One region of the Paenibacillus haidiansis genome, then DNA from elsewhere that is predicted to be linked to it. Evidence: riboswitches for the same ligand, from Rfam matches in the RefSeq annotation. Region 1 holds a riboswitch; the other holds the start of a gene.
What was found. Region 1 has a riboswitch for S-adenosylmethionine ahead of V3851_RS22045 (methionine ABC transporter ATP-binding protein). Riboswitches for the same ligand answer to the same signal wherever they lie in the genome.

Region 1 (6,536 bases):
CGTGCGGTCAGCGGAGCGGCGGGATTGCTTTCGCTCGCTGCGTTCGTAGCCTTTTGGATGTACCGTAAACAGCGCCGGGACTTGCAGTTTTACTCTTTCCTCGCGCTTGTATTTGTGATCGTTCAGGCTTTCATGGGCGCGATGGCGGTGATCTACCCAACCTCCGCGGCCGTAATGGCGCTGCATTTCGGCTTCTCCCTCATCGCGTTCGCCAGCTCGGTAATGCTCGTGCTCGGCATCCGCGAGGAAGAAGCGAGAGAGAAGCAGGTGCCGCCGCTTCCGCGATATTATGTCTCCAAGAGCTTCCGCAACCTGACCTGGTTTGCGGCGGCCTATACGTATATTGTCGTTTATCTCGGGGCGTATGTGAGCCATACGGATTCCGCCGGGGGCTGCACGGGCTGGCCGCTGTGCAACGGGGAACTGGTTCCCGAGCTGTCGGGCGGCGTAGGGATCGCATTCGTGCACAGGGTCGCGGCGGCGCTGCTGTTGATCATGGTGGCCGCCGTCGGCCATTTTGCCTACAGAAAGCACCCCGGGAACCGGGAAATCCGCATGCTCGGCGTGGCGGCGACGATTTTGGTCATCGTGCAGGTATTGACCGGTGCCGGCATTGTGTTTACACTGAACAATTACGAGGTATACTTGTTTACTTCTCTCGCCCACATCATTGTATTGGCCGCTCTGTTCGGAGTGCTTTGCTACATGAGCGTGAGAACTTGGCAACTGAGCAGAAGTACCGGAGGCGACGTGGAGAATGGCCGTAATCGGCAAGCTTCCTGAAGCCTTATTAGCGGAGCCGACCGCAAGGACAGGTAGCGGAACCCGGGAATGAGACCGGAGCGAATCGGGAAGTGTTATAAGATAAGGTTATCCGCGAATAGACCGTCTGGCCCTGTTCGTGCGAAAAAGCGGAGGGAAATGTTGATGCTGCGAAGCTTGCTTGGCGAACCGCCGAGACAAAATGAAGGCTTGCTTAGAGAAACGATCGACGCCATGGTGATGACGACAAAGCTGCTGCGTAAGGAGACGGAGCTTCATCAGGACCCGACCCACGATTTCCGGAAGCTGGAGATCTGGACGCTCGGTCTGATCTCTTCGCTCGACGAATTGGAGCAATGCCTGCATGCGTCGGCATTTTTTCGCCGGAAAGTCGTTCACGATTCCGTGGAAGATATGGACCCGGCGGAGCGGGAGGATTATGCCCGGTACGTGTTTTTTTACAAGGACGGGTTTATTCGCGTGTTTTCCATCCTGGATAAACTGGGGACGGTGCTGAACGAGCTGTACGAGCTCAACACGTCGAAGGTGAAGGCGCATTTCTCCTACTTTACGGTGCTTCGCCAATTCCGCTATATGAATGTACATAAGGAGCTGGGAGACCGGCTCGTATCGATCAAGGAGAAGTACAAGGAATCGCTGGATATATTGCGCCGGCGCAGAAACACGGAGATCCATTATATGAATTCGGAGATGAAGGATGATCTGTGGCAGCGGCACCAGACTTTGCAGGGGAAGATCGAGCTGGAGGATCTGGATCAGCATCTGCTTGATCTGGAACGGGGTTATACGATGGTCTGCGAAACGCTGAAAACGGTGTTCGTATACACGAACCAGCGCTGGAAAAAGGTCGCGATGAAATAGAATATATTTCCGATCGGAATTAAATATATTTTTCCTTTGACAAAAACCCGCAAAGATCTTATACTCAAAAATAGTTTACAGCTAGCAATTGACGTTCATCATAAATTTCATATTTTCTTATCGAGAGAGGCGGAGGGAAAGGCCCGATGAAGCCCAGCAACCGATTCGAATTCCGGTACAAGCCGGGGCGAATGTCACGGTGCTAATTCCTTCAAGACCTGATGGTGCTTTGGACACAAACACATCCGGTTTTGGCAGATGAGAAGGCATTGTCTTTACGTAAAGAGAGCCCTCGGATCTGCGGGGCTCTTTATTGTTTTTAGATGGTAGATAGATTTTATTTTTATTTCTAGAAAAACAGGAGGCTAACTCGTTTGATTGAACTCAAACAGATAACGAAAATATACGGCGGCAAAAAGAAGTCGACCACCGCGTTATCAGGACTGAACCTGACGGTGAACAAGGGTGAAATCTTCGGCGTCATCGGTCATTCCGGCGCGGGCAAAAGCACCTTGATCCGATGTATCAATTTGCTGGAGCGCCCCACCGAGGGCGAGGTTTGGGTCGGCGGGATCGAAATGACGAAGCTCGGCAAGCGGGAGCTGCAGCAGCGGCGCCGCAAGATCGGGATGATTTTTCAGCATTTTAATTTGCTGGCGTCGGCAACGGTTTACGATAATGTGGCTTTTCCCTTGACCCTGATCGGGACGCCGAAGGGGGAGATTCAAAAGAAAGTAACCGAGCTTCTGGCCTTGGTCGGCCTGGAGGAGCATCGCGGCAAATACCCCGCCCAATTGTCCGGCGGGCAGAAGCAGCGGGTCGGCATCGCCCGGGCGCTCGCCAGCGATCCGGATGTGCTGCTCTGCGACGAGGCGACGTCCGCGCTGGACCCGCAGACGACGGATTCGATTCTCAAGCTGCTGCTCGATATCAACCGGAAATTCAACTTGACGATTTTGCTGATCACGCATGAGATGCACGTCATTCAAAGCATTTGCGACCGGGTGGCGGTCATTCACGAGGGCGGCATCGTCGAAGAGGGGCCGGTTACCGAGGTGTTTCTGAAGCCGAAGCACTTCGTTACCCGGGAGTTTATCAACCGCGATACTGCGGGGTCGACCGGAGAGGAAAGCTTGAAATTGGCCGGATCGGTCCCCCGTCCGGAATGGTCGAAGCTGGTGAAGATCACGTTCCTGGGCGCCAAGACTTATGAATCGGTGCTGTCCCAGGTAGTCCGCGAAACGGGCGTCAACTTTGCGATATTGCAAGGGACGATCTCGACGATCAAGGATGTGCCGTACGGCAAACTTACCGTTTCTTTCGAGGGCGACGACGACAAGGTAGAACGCACGCTTGCGCTGCTGCGGGAGCGGGATCTTGATGTGGAGGTGATCGGGTAATGGAAGGCTTGGATTTTTCCAAAATCGATTGGTCCGAGATGGGCACGGCTTCCGTGGACACGCTGCAAATGATGGGCTATGCCACCCTGTTCACATTCGTAATCGGACTGCCGCTTGGCGTGCTGTTATATATCTTTTCCCGCTCCAATTCACCGGTGCTGAGCTGGATCTACCGGGTATTGTCCCTGATCGTCAACATTATCCGCTCCGTGCCGTTTATCATTCTGATCGTGGCGCTCATCCCGCTTACCCGGGCGATTATGGGCGTGTCCTCCGGTGTGGAAGGGACGATTCCGCCGCTCGTCATCGCGGCCGCTCCGTTCTTCGCCCGGCTCGTCGAGACGGCGCTGCGCGAGGTTGACCGCGGCGTCATCGAAGCTTCCCACGCGATGGGGGCGACGACCTTCCAAGTCATCCGCAAGGTGCTGCTGCCGGAATCGCTGCCCGGCCTGATCGCGGGCATGACGATTACCGCGGTAACGCTCGTTTCCTATACCGCGATGTCGGGGATGGTCGGCGGCGGCGGGCTTGGCGACCTGGCCATTCGTTACGGTTATTACCGTTACGAGAGTGAAGTCATGATCATCTCCGTGATTTTCATGGTCATTCTGGTGCAGGTGCTGCAAATGCTGGGAGACCGGCTGGTCATTTATTTTACGCGGAAATAAGGAACTACAAATATAGAGTTAAGTTACACGATCCTTATTCAAAAAATTATTGGGAGGTCATACTGTTATGAAAAAATGGACATTCTCGTTGTTGACGCTGGCTTTGGTTCTGGTCCTGGCCGCTTGCGGAAACAACAATGCGAAGAACGGCAACACCGCCGCGGACAATACGCCGGCCGCCGGGAACAACGCCGCGAACACGGAAACGTCATCCGAACCGGTTAAGCTGGTCGTCGGCGCGACGGTGCCGCATGCCGATATCCTGAAGTTTATTGCCCCTACGCTGAAAGAACAGGGCGTAGAGCTCGAAGTAAGAGAGTTTACCGATTATGTGCAGCCGAACGTACAGCTGTATGAAAAACAGCTCGACGCAAACTATTTCCAGCATCAGCCTTATCTTGACGAGCAAAACGCCCAAAACAACTTCGACCTCGTTCCGGTTGTAGGCGTTCATGTGGAGCCGTTCGGCGCCTACTCCAAGAAGCTGAAATCGGTCGACGAAATTCAGGACGGCGCAAAAGTGGCCATCCCGAACGATCCGACCAACGGCGGACGCGCGCTGCTGCTGCTTGAGAAGCAAGGTCTGATCAAGTTGAAGGAAGATGCCGGTATCACGGCAACGAAGAGCGATATTACCGAAAATCCGAAAAACCTGGAAATCATCGAAGTTGACGCCGCCATGCTGCCGCGCCAATTGGAGGAAGTGGACCTGGCTTTGATCAATACGAACTATGCGCTCGAAGCCGATCTCAATCCGACGAAGGACGCACTGTTCATCGAGGATAAGGATTCGCCGTACACCAACATTTTGGTCGCCCGTCCGGACAACAAAGATTCCGATGCGATCCAAAAGCTGGCCAAAGCATTAACTTCCGACGAAGTCAGAACCTTTATCAACGATACGTATAACGGCGCACTCGTACCGGTATTTTAAGAAGCAGGCTTCAAGTAATATTGTCCTTCTTTTTGGAAACCCGCTGCCTTAAAGGCAGCGGGTTTTTTGTGCCCTCCCGTTCGGTTCGGCGAGTGCCTTATGGTTTGTGGGAAAGCTCTAAATCTTTTATACTTGGATAGAAGGCACATTGTAAGGAGGAGAAGGACGTTGACGGGAAAAGTCGCCCTGATTACGGGCAGCGCGAAAGGATTGGGCAAGAGAACCGCGCTGACGCTTGCGGAGCAAGGCTGTCATATCGCTCTGAATTACGTACATAGCGAATCGGAAGCGTACGCCCTTCAATCGGAGATTGAAGGGATGGGGGTGCGGTGCATCGCCGTTCGCGCCGATATTTCGCGCATTGAGGAAATCGAGGCTTTGGCGGAACAGGTAGACCGCCGTTTGGGAAGCATCGATATCCTGGTGAACAATGCCGGGCCGTTTATCCGGGAACGCCGTTTGTTCGCCGACTACAGCCGGCAGGATATTATGGCGATGATCGACGGCAATCTCGTCGGCACGATGCTGCTGGATCATCTGGTGCTCCAGGGCATGCGCGATAAGCGCTGGGGACGGATTATCCATTTCGGCTTCGGGCATGCCTCGGAATCCCGCGCCTGGCCTCATCGCGCGGTATATGCCGCGGCCAAAACCGGGCTGGTCTCCTTTACGAAGACGCTCGCGGTGGAGGAGGCTCCGTACGGCATCACGGTCAATATGGTGTGCCCCGGGGATATCCGCGGCCGGAACAAGGAAATTTCCATCCGGGAAGCCCGCGGGCTGCCGGATCAAGAGACTCCGCTCGGCCGGCCGGGCAGCGGAGAGGATATCGCCAGGGTCATTTCGTTCCTGTGCCATCCCGATTCCGATTTTATAACCGGCAATATTATGGACATATCCGGCGGGCTTGATCCGATTCGTCCCTGGATCAAACCCATCTAAAAAAACACGGTTCATCCGGCAGCGCCGGAGAACCGTGTTTTGACTTGAACTGTATATCATTAGAATACTTGTACGACCTCTTGCACGCCTTCCACTTCTTCAAACAGCGCGCGTTCAATCCCCGCTTTGAGGGTGATGGTGGAGCTTGGGCAGCTGCCGCATGCGCCCATCAATTTCAGCTTCACGATACCGTCTTCCACGTCAACCAGCTCGACGTCGCCGCCATCGCGTTGCAGGAACGGGCGAAGTTTATCCAGCACCTCGGCCACTTCGTCATACAATTTATCTTGTACATTTTCGCTCAATGTTTTCAACTCCTTTCCTTTCCTATTTATTATATTACAAAAAACTTTAAATTTAAATGCATTTGCTCCAATGGAGAAAGTTTGAATTTACGCTTTATTCGTAAACTTCAATTTCATTATAGAAAGTATCGCGCTCGACCGGAATCCGCCCGGCCCCTTTAATGAGCCAGACCAGCTCTTTGCGGGTGAGGCCGTCGGGAGTCAAGGCCCCTGCCGCGTGGCTGATTTGTTCCTTCAAAATCGTGCCGTGCACATCGGAAGCGCCGAAGGTCAGCGCCACCTGGGTCAACTGAACGCCGATGTTGATGAAATAGGCCTTGATATGCTGAATATTATCCAGCATGAGCCGGCTGATGGCGATCGTCTTGAGATCTTCGTACGCCGAGTTCCGCCGCATGATGCCGGCATTTTTGTTACGCGGCTGCATGGACAGCGGAATGAATACCATGAAACCGCCGGTTTCGTCCTGCAGCTCGCGGATTTGCAGCATATGGCGGATCCGGTCCTCATGCGATTCGATCGAACCGTACAGCATGGTCGTGTGTGTCTTCATCCCGAGCTGATGAGCGGTGCGGTGTACATCGAGGTACTGGTCGACATTCGCCTTTTCGACCTTCATCTTTTCCCGGTATTGGTCGGACAA
Region 2 (6,536 bases), on a different contig from region 1:
GCGTCGGGGACCCTGCAAAAGCAAATTGAGCAAGGCGCTCCCGCCGACCTGTTCCTCTCCGCCGGACAGAAACAGATGACCGCGCTGATCGACGGTAATTTCGTCACCGCGGACAGCAAGATCGATTTGCTGCGCAATCGCCTGGTCCTGATCGTTCCGTCCGATGCCGCAACCGTGCCCGAATCAATGGATGCCTTGAAAGACGCCGGCTTCGCCCAAATCGCGGTCGGAGAACCGGAAGTCGTTCCGGCCGGTACCTATACGAAGGAATCGCTCGAGAACGAGCAATTATGGGATGTTCTCCAGCCGAAAATGGTGCTGGCTAAGGATGTGACCCAGGTGCTGACTTATGTAGAGTCCGGAAACGCCGACGCCGGATTTGTCTACGAGAGCGATGCGAAGCTTTCGGATAAAGTGAAAACGGCGCTTGTGGTCGATGAGGCGAGCCACTCTCCGATCATTTATCCCGCAGGGATTGTGGCAGCCACCAAACATTCCGACGAAACCGCCGAGTTTCTGCAGTATTTGCAAACCGCCGAAGCTCGCGATGTGTTCGTGAATCACGGATTTACCGTTACCGAGTAAGGCGCCATGGAACGGAGCGATTTTTGGTCGCCTGTCGGTCTATCCTTGAAAGTATCGCTGCTGGCGGGCATTATCGCTTTCCTGATTGCGGGTTATATCGCCTGGCTCATGTCCGGTAAGAAATTTTGGGGCAAAACGATTGTGGAGACGATATTTATGCTGCCCATGGTTTTGCCCCCAACGGTGGTAGGCTTCCTGCTGCTGGTGGCGTTTGGCCGCCGCAGTCCGATCGGCAAGCTGTTTGAAGCCCTGGCCGGGATGCCGATTGTATTCAGCTGGGGAGCCGCCGTGTTGTCCGCGGCCGTCGTCGCTTTTCCGCTGGCGTATCAATCGGCCAAGGCGGGATTTCTGTCCATCGACAAGGACTTGCTGTCGGCCGCCAGGTCGATGGGCGCTTCCGAGTGGAAGGTATTGTGGTGGATCGCGATACCGCTTGCCCAGCGCACCCTGATGACCGCGTTCGTGCTCGCCTTTACGCGGGCGCTCGGCGAATTCGGCGCCACATTAATGATCGCCGGCAATATTCCCGGGCGAACCCAGACGCTGCCTACGGCGATTTATATGGCGGTGGAATCCGGCGAGACTTCGTCCGCCTGGGCTTGGGCCGGCCTAATGATCCTGATGTCTTTCCTGCTGCTCGCTGTCTTCGGTCCGCGCACCGAACGCGAGCTCTAATCGGTGAAGTAGGCATCCCCGACGACCTGAATCAAAAAGGTGCGAAGCTCGCCGCTTTCCTCTTCGTTCAGGTTGAATACGGATTCCAGATAGCCTTCTTCCTCAAGATCGTCGGTACCCAATATGGCCGTTCGGCCGGATTGCAGATCGGTCACGAGCTTTTTCCCGTAAAAACGGTTGGTGGTGGTCACCGCCAAATCGAAACGTTTGAGGGAACCTCCGATAAAGGTGACGAATCGGGTCGAAGTACTCTCCGTGCTGTCGGACAAAAAGTCTAGCTCATGATTGCGTTCGGTCATATAAAGGCCTCCTTGGATACTTGTCGTCTTCTGTCATTATAGCCGAAAACGGAAAGCGCGGGGAATCGGATAATGATTGACAGCCGCGGGAAAAATGGTATGATTAGGAATAACAGTATACGACTAGGGGAAGCACCTCTCTTGATATGTTCAAGAGGGGTGCTTTTTTGCGTCTTTCTTTGGATTGTAACAGTCGTAACTGAAAGCGTTCAAGGAGGGGAAATTAATGCGGATGGTTTTTTTGAACAGCCTGGAGCGGAAGGAAAGCGGCGCGATATGCGGAAGCGCCCAGGTCTGGATCGGCGAAGAGGACGGCGTTTGGCGCATGGGCTGGAACGAAAACGACGGGGAAGGAGAGCGCGAAACGATCTGGTATGAGGGCTGCTCTTGGTCGGAGATGCTGCATGTCTACCGACACCGCCTGGTCGTCAAACTAAGCGAAGGCTACCGCCCGGTCGTTGAAGGGATATGGGACGAGCGGGAGGAACTGCAAAGACGAGGGATGGGGGCGCAGAAGCTGATTTGCTACAGCGAGCTGCATGAGAATGAAGCTCTGTATAACGAGCTTTGCGTCTGGCGCCGGAAGAAAGCGGCCTCCGCCCGCAAAGCCCCGTACCTGATTGCCAGCAACCGGCTGCTGCGGCTGGTCAGCGTGTTCCGGCCGCAATCGGTCGAGGAGCTGCTGCAGCTTCCGGGCTTCGGGGAAGCGAAAGCCGGCGAATTCGGCGCCGAGCTGCTTGAAATGACGCAAAGCCCCGGCGGTGAACGCCCGGGCCCGTTCCCACTGGATTGGGTGGAGCGGGAAATCGACGAGGAGGTGTTCCGCTCCTGGATGTATAAACAGAAAGAAGCGAAGCTGCGCCAGGAAATGGTGAAATTCAGCCTGCGCCGCCAGATACTAGAGGCGCTGGCCCAGGGGCTGAATCTGGAGGGGCTCTGCGAACGGACGGGGCTGGAACGCCGGGAGGCGGTCGAATGGCTGGAAGTATTGGAAAAAGAAGGATACGTCACGGAGTCCTTGATCCGCTTGGAGCTCGCGGAAATGCCGGATGACGAGCAGCAGGCGGTATGGCAGGCATTCGAAGAGCTTGGCGACAGCTTCCTGAAGCCGGTGCTGCAGCGGGTATATGACCAGGAAAGAATCGAACGGGGCGGATTGGACCAGCTCTATGAGAAGCTCCGTCTGCTGCGCATTTCGTACCGACGCCACAAGGAGAACACGCCGAAAGCGGTATAACTGCTAGAGAGCGGACAAAAGCGCCGGCTGCCCTCAAGCCCTAACTAACGGGCTGCGGAGTAACCGGCGCTGCCGTGTTCAAATCCAGTCGCGTTTGCGGAATATATAATACATCACGGCGCCAAGCGCGATCATGATGCCGATGACGACATAATAACTGTATTTCCAATGCAGCTCGGGCATATTATCGAAATTCATACCGTAGATTCCGGTGATTAGAGTAAGCGGAATAAAAATCGTCGTAATCGCCGTAAACACGCGCATGATTTCATTCGCCCGGTTGGCGATGGCCGCTTGGTAGGCTTCGCGCAAGTTCCCGATCAGCTCGCGGAACGTATCGAAGTTTTCCGAGATTTTCACGGCGTTCTCATAAATATCGCTGAAATATTTTTGCAGTTGATCGTCGATCAAGCGCAGATCCTTTTTATTTAATACATTGATGACTTCCTTTTGCGGACCCAGCACTTTTTTGAGCCACAGAATTTCGCTTCGCAGTCCGATAATTTCGTTCAGATGCGAACGCTTCGTATGGATAAGAATATCCTCTTCGAGCTTCTCGATCTTCGCTTCGATCCGGTCGCCGACGATGAAATAATTGTCGACCACCAGGTCGATGAGATAATAAAGGAACCGGTCGGGCTCGTTGACCTCCTGTTCCCAGAGGATCGGCTTGACGGCCCGAAGCTCGTTGATCTTTTGTTTGGTCACCGTAATGATATAATGCCGGCCCAAGAAAATATTCAGCGCCCGCAAGAATATTTCCTCATCGTCATAGCGGATGCTGTTGACCACAATAAAGTAATGATTTTCGTACGTTTCGATCTTTGGACGCTGCTCTTCTTCGGTGAGGCAGTCCTCCACCGCGAGATCGTGCAGCGAGAACAGCGGCTGCAGCTCCTCCAGATCATCGACGCCGGCATCGATCCAATAAAAGCCTTCCTCCGGCGGCGTAGTTGCCAGCTCCACATCTTCCACCGGCGTAAATACGCCGGAGACCACATGACGGATTTTCATACGATTCACTCTCCCTTTCCGGCCGAACCAGCAGCCGGATATGCTGTTGTCGGTTCTTTTGACTTGGCATAAGGAAAAGGATCGGGAGGGCCTGGAGAACGCAGAAAAAGGCGTTTATGAAAACACCGGGAAAAGAAAGTGCCCGCGTTGCTCGCGAAGGCGCCTGCTGATCGGTTTCCTATGCGGTTGTTGCTTCAAAACGGCAGACTGCGGACTCGGGTCGCCTTCCATTCGCGGATTCACCTCTTTGCCATCGGTTTATGATTAAACAAGCCTTAAAACACTTGTCTAGTATAACGCCGGGGCATCAAAAGTTTCAAGCCAAAAAGTTGGGGACAAAAAGGGCAGGGCGGCTTGTTAATTTAGTAATTTCATGTATAATGAAAACAGCAAATTAAAATTTGAATCAACACAATTGAATATCAAGTCGATTTTCTTATCAAGAGCAGGTGGAGGGACTAGCCCGATGATACCCGGCAACCGGCGATACGTCGCACGGTGCTAATTCTTGCAGAGCTGTTGAGCGGCATACCCGTATGCTCACGGCCTCTGAGAGATGAGAGAGGCGCATTCAGGATAAATGATGACCTTTCTCTAAAGTGAGTAAGGTCTTTTTCTTGTTTATGTCCGCTTTCAGCAGGATGAAAATCGAAAGCACAATTGTCAATAAAGGAGTGAACCTGATGCCGATTAAAGTACCGGATCATTTGCCGGCGAAAGAAGTGCTTGCGGGCGAAAATATTTTCGTCATGGATGAGAGTCGGGCATACCACCAGGATATTCGTCCGCTCAGAATCGCGATTCTGAACCTGATGCCGACCAAGGAAACGACGGAGTCGCAAATTTTGCGCTTATTGGCCAATACGCCGCTGCAGGTGGAAATCGTCCTGCTTCGCCCGCGGTCCCATACCTCCAAAAATACTTCCGCAGAGCATTTGGAGACGTTCTATAAAACCTTCGACGAGATTAAGAGCCGCCGCTTCGACGGCATGATCGTGACGGGCGCCCCGGTCGAGCAGCTGGAATTCGAAGAGGTCAATTATTGGGAAGAATTGAAGGAGATCTTCGAGTGGAGCAAAAGCTACGTCACCTCGACGATGCACATCTGTTGGGCCTCCCAAGCGGGGCTTTACTATCACTATGGCGTCCGCAAAATCCCGCTCTCCAAAAAATGCTTCGGCGTGTTCTCGCATGTGGTGAACAACCCGCACGTCAAGCTGTTGCAAGGATTTGACGATGTCTTTCAAGTTCCCCATTCCCGGCATACGGATGTGGCCAGAGAGGATATCGAACGAAATCCCGAACTGGAAATTTTGGCCGAGTCGGAGGAAGCGGGCATTTATCTCGTCGCGTCGCGCGACGGCAAGCAAATATTCGTCACCGGTCACTCGGAATACGATCCTTGCTCCCTGAAATGGGAGTATGACCGCGATATCGCCAAAGGCCTTGAGATCGACCTGCCGGTCCATTACTATCCGAACGACGATCCTACCAAAACCCCGGCTTCGACCTGGAGATCGCATGCAAACTTATTATTCTCCAATTGGCTGAATTACTATGTGTACCAAGAAACACCCTATGATATAGACGAGATGGCCGAATTTATTTATCAAATCTAGAGTCGAAAAATGTGGAGGGGAAAGTAGTGGCAGACAAGAAATGGCATTTGGAAAGCATACTGGCGCAAATCGGTTCGGTTGAAGAGCCGGTGACGGGGGCCGTAAACTACCCGATTTTCCAGGCGACCGCGTTTAGACATCCGCGGCTCGGACAGAGCACCGGATTCGATTATGCCCGCACCAAGAGTCCGACGCGGACTGTGCTTGAAGAGGCGTCCGCCCGGCTTGAATGCGGGGATGCCGGCTTTGCGTGCAGCTCCGGCATGGCTGCGCTGCAAACGGTATTCAGCCTGTTCTCGCAGGGAGATCATCTCATCGTATCGCTCGATTTGTACGGCGGGACCTACCGCCTGCTTGAGAAAATTTTGTCCAGATTCGGAATTTCCGCTTCCTATGTGGATACGAATGACCTGGACAGTCTGGAGCAGGTGCGTAAAGTCAATACGAAGGCGGTCTTCATCGAAACGCCGACCAATCCGCTGATGATGATTACCGATCTTGAAGCGGTAAGCATCTGGGCCAAGCGGCACGGGTTGATCACCGTCGTTGACAACACGCTGCTGACTCCTTATTTTCAGCGTCCGTTGGAACTCGGCGCGGATATCGTCGTCCACAGCGCATCGAAATATCTGGGCGGACACAACGATGTCCTGGCCGGCCTGATCGTGACCAAAGGGGAAGAATTGTCCCGCGAGATCGGGTTCCTGCACAATTCGATCGGCGCGGTGCTGAGCCCCTCCGACTCCTATCAGCTTATGCGCGGCATGAAGACTCTGGCACTGCGGATGGAGCGGCATGAGAGCAACGCGCTTGCCGTTGCCGAATATTTGCTCTCGCATCCGCAAATCGCCGAGGTGTTCCATCCGGGTCTGCCGGACCATCCGGGTCATGAAATCCAAAAGAAGCAGGCAAGCGGAAACACCGGGATCTTTTCCTTTAAAGTTACCGACGCCCGGTACGTTGAGCCGGTGCTGCGGCATTTGCGGCTGATCGCTTTCGCCGAAAGTCTGGGCGGCGTGGAATCGCTGATGACGTATCCGGCCGTGCAGACACATGCCGATATTCCGGCGGACATCCGCGAAGCCATTGGGGTTGATGATCGGCTGC

Region 2: another riboswitch for S-adenosylmethionine. It lies ahead of metA (homoserine O-acetyltransferase MetA); the one in region 1 lies ahead of V3851_RS22045 (methionine ABC transporter ATP-binding protein).

Annotation. Positions count from the first base shown of each region.
Region 1 covers NZ_JAZHPZ010000015.1:86,146-92,681, forward strand. Annotated here, with positions in the region: gene V3851_RS22035 (COX15/CtaA family protein) at 1-783, shown strand, start outside; gene V3851_RS22040 (Cthe_2314 family HEPN domain-containing protein) at 928-1,644, shown strand; SAM riboswitch class I at 1,759-1,909, shown strand; gene V3851_RS22045 (methionine ABC transporter ATP-binding protein) at 2,019-3,044, shown strand; gene V3851_RS22050 (methionine ABC transporter permease) at 3,044-3,712, shown strand; gene V3851_RS22055 (MetQ/NlpA family ABC transporter substrate-binding protein) at 3,780-4,646, shown strand; gene V3851_RS22060 (SDR family oxidoreductase) at 4,815-5,588, shown strand; gene V3851_RS22065 (NifU family protein) at 5,648-5,893, opposite strand; gene mqnE (aminofutalosine synthase MqnE) at 5,988-6,536, opposite strand, start outside.
Region 2 covers NZ_JAZHPZ010000006.1:62,802-69,337, reverse strand. Annotated here, with positions in the region: gene modA (molybdate ABC transporter substrate-binding protein) at 1-585, shown strand, start outside; gene modB (molybdate ABC transporter permease subunit) at 592-1,260, shown strand; gene V3851_RS13770 (DUF3055 domain-containing protein) at 1,257-1,559, opposite strand; gene V3851_RS13765 (HRDC domain-containing protein) at 1,786-2,796, shown strand; gene corA (magnesium/cobalt transporter CorA) at 2,875-3,810, opposite strand; SAM riboswitch class I at 4,244-4,373, shown strand; gene metA (homoserine O-acetyltransferase MetA) at 4,494-5,429, shown strand; gene V3851_RS13750 (PLP-dependent transferase) at 5,456-6,536, shown strand, end outside.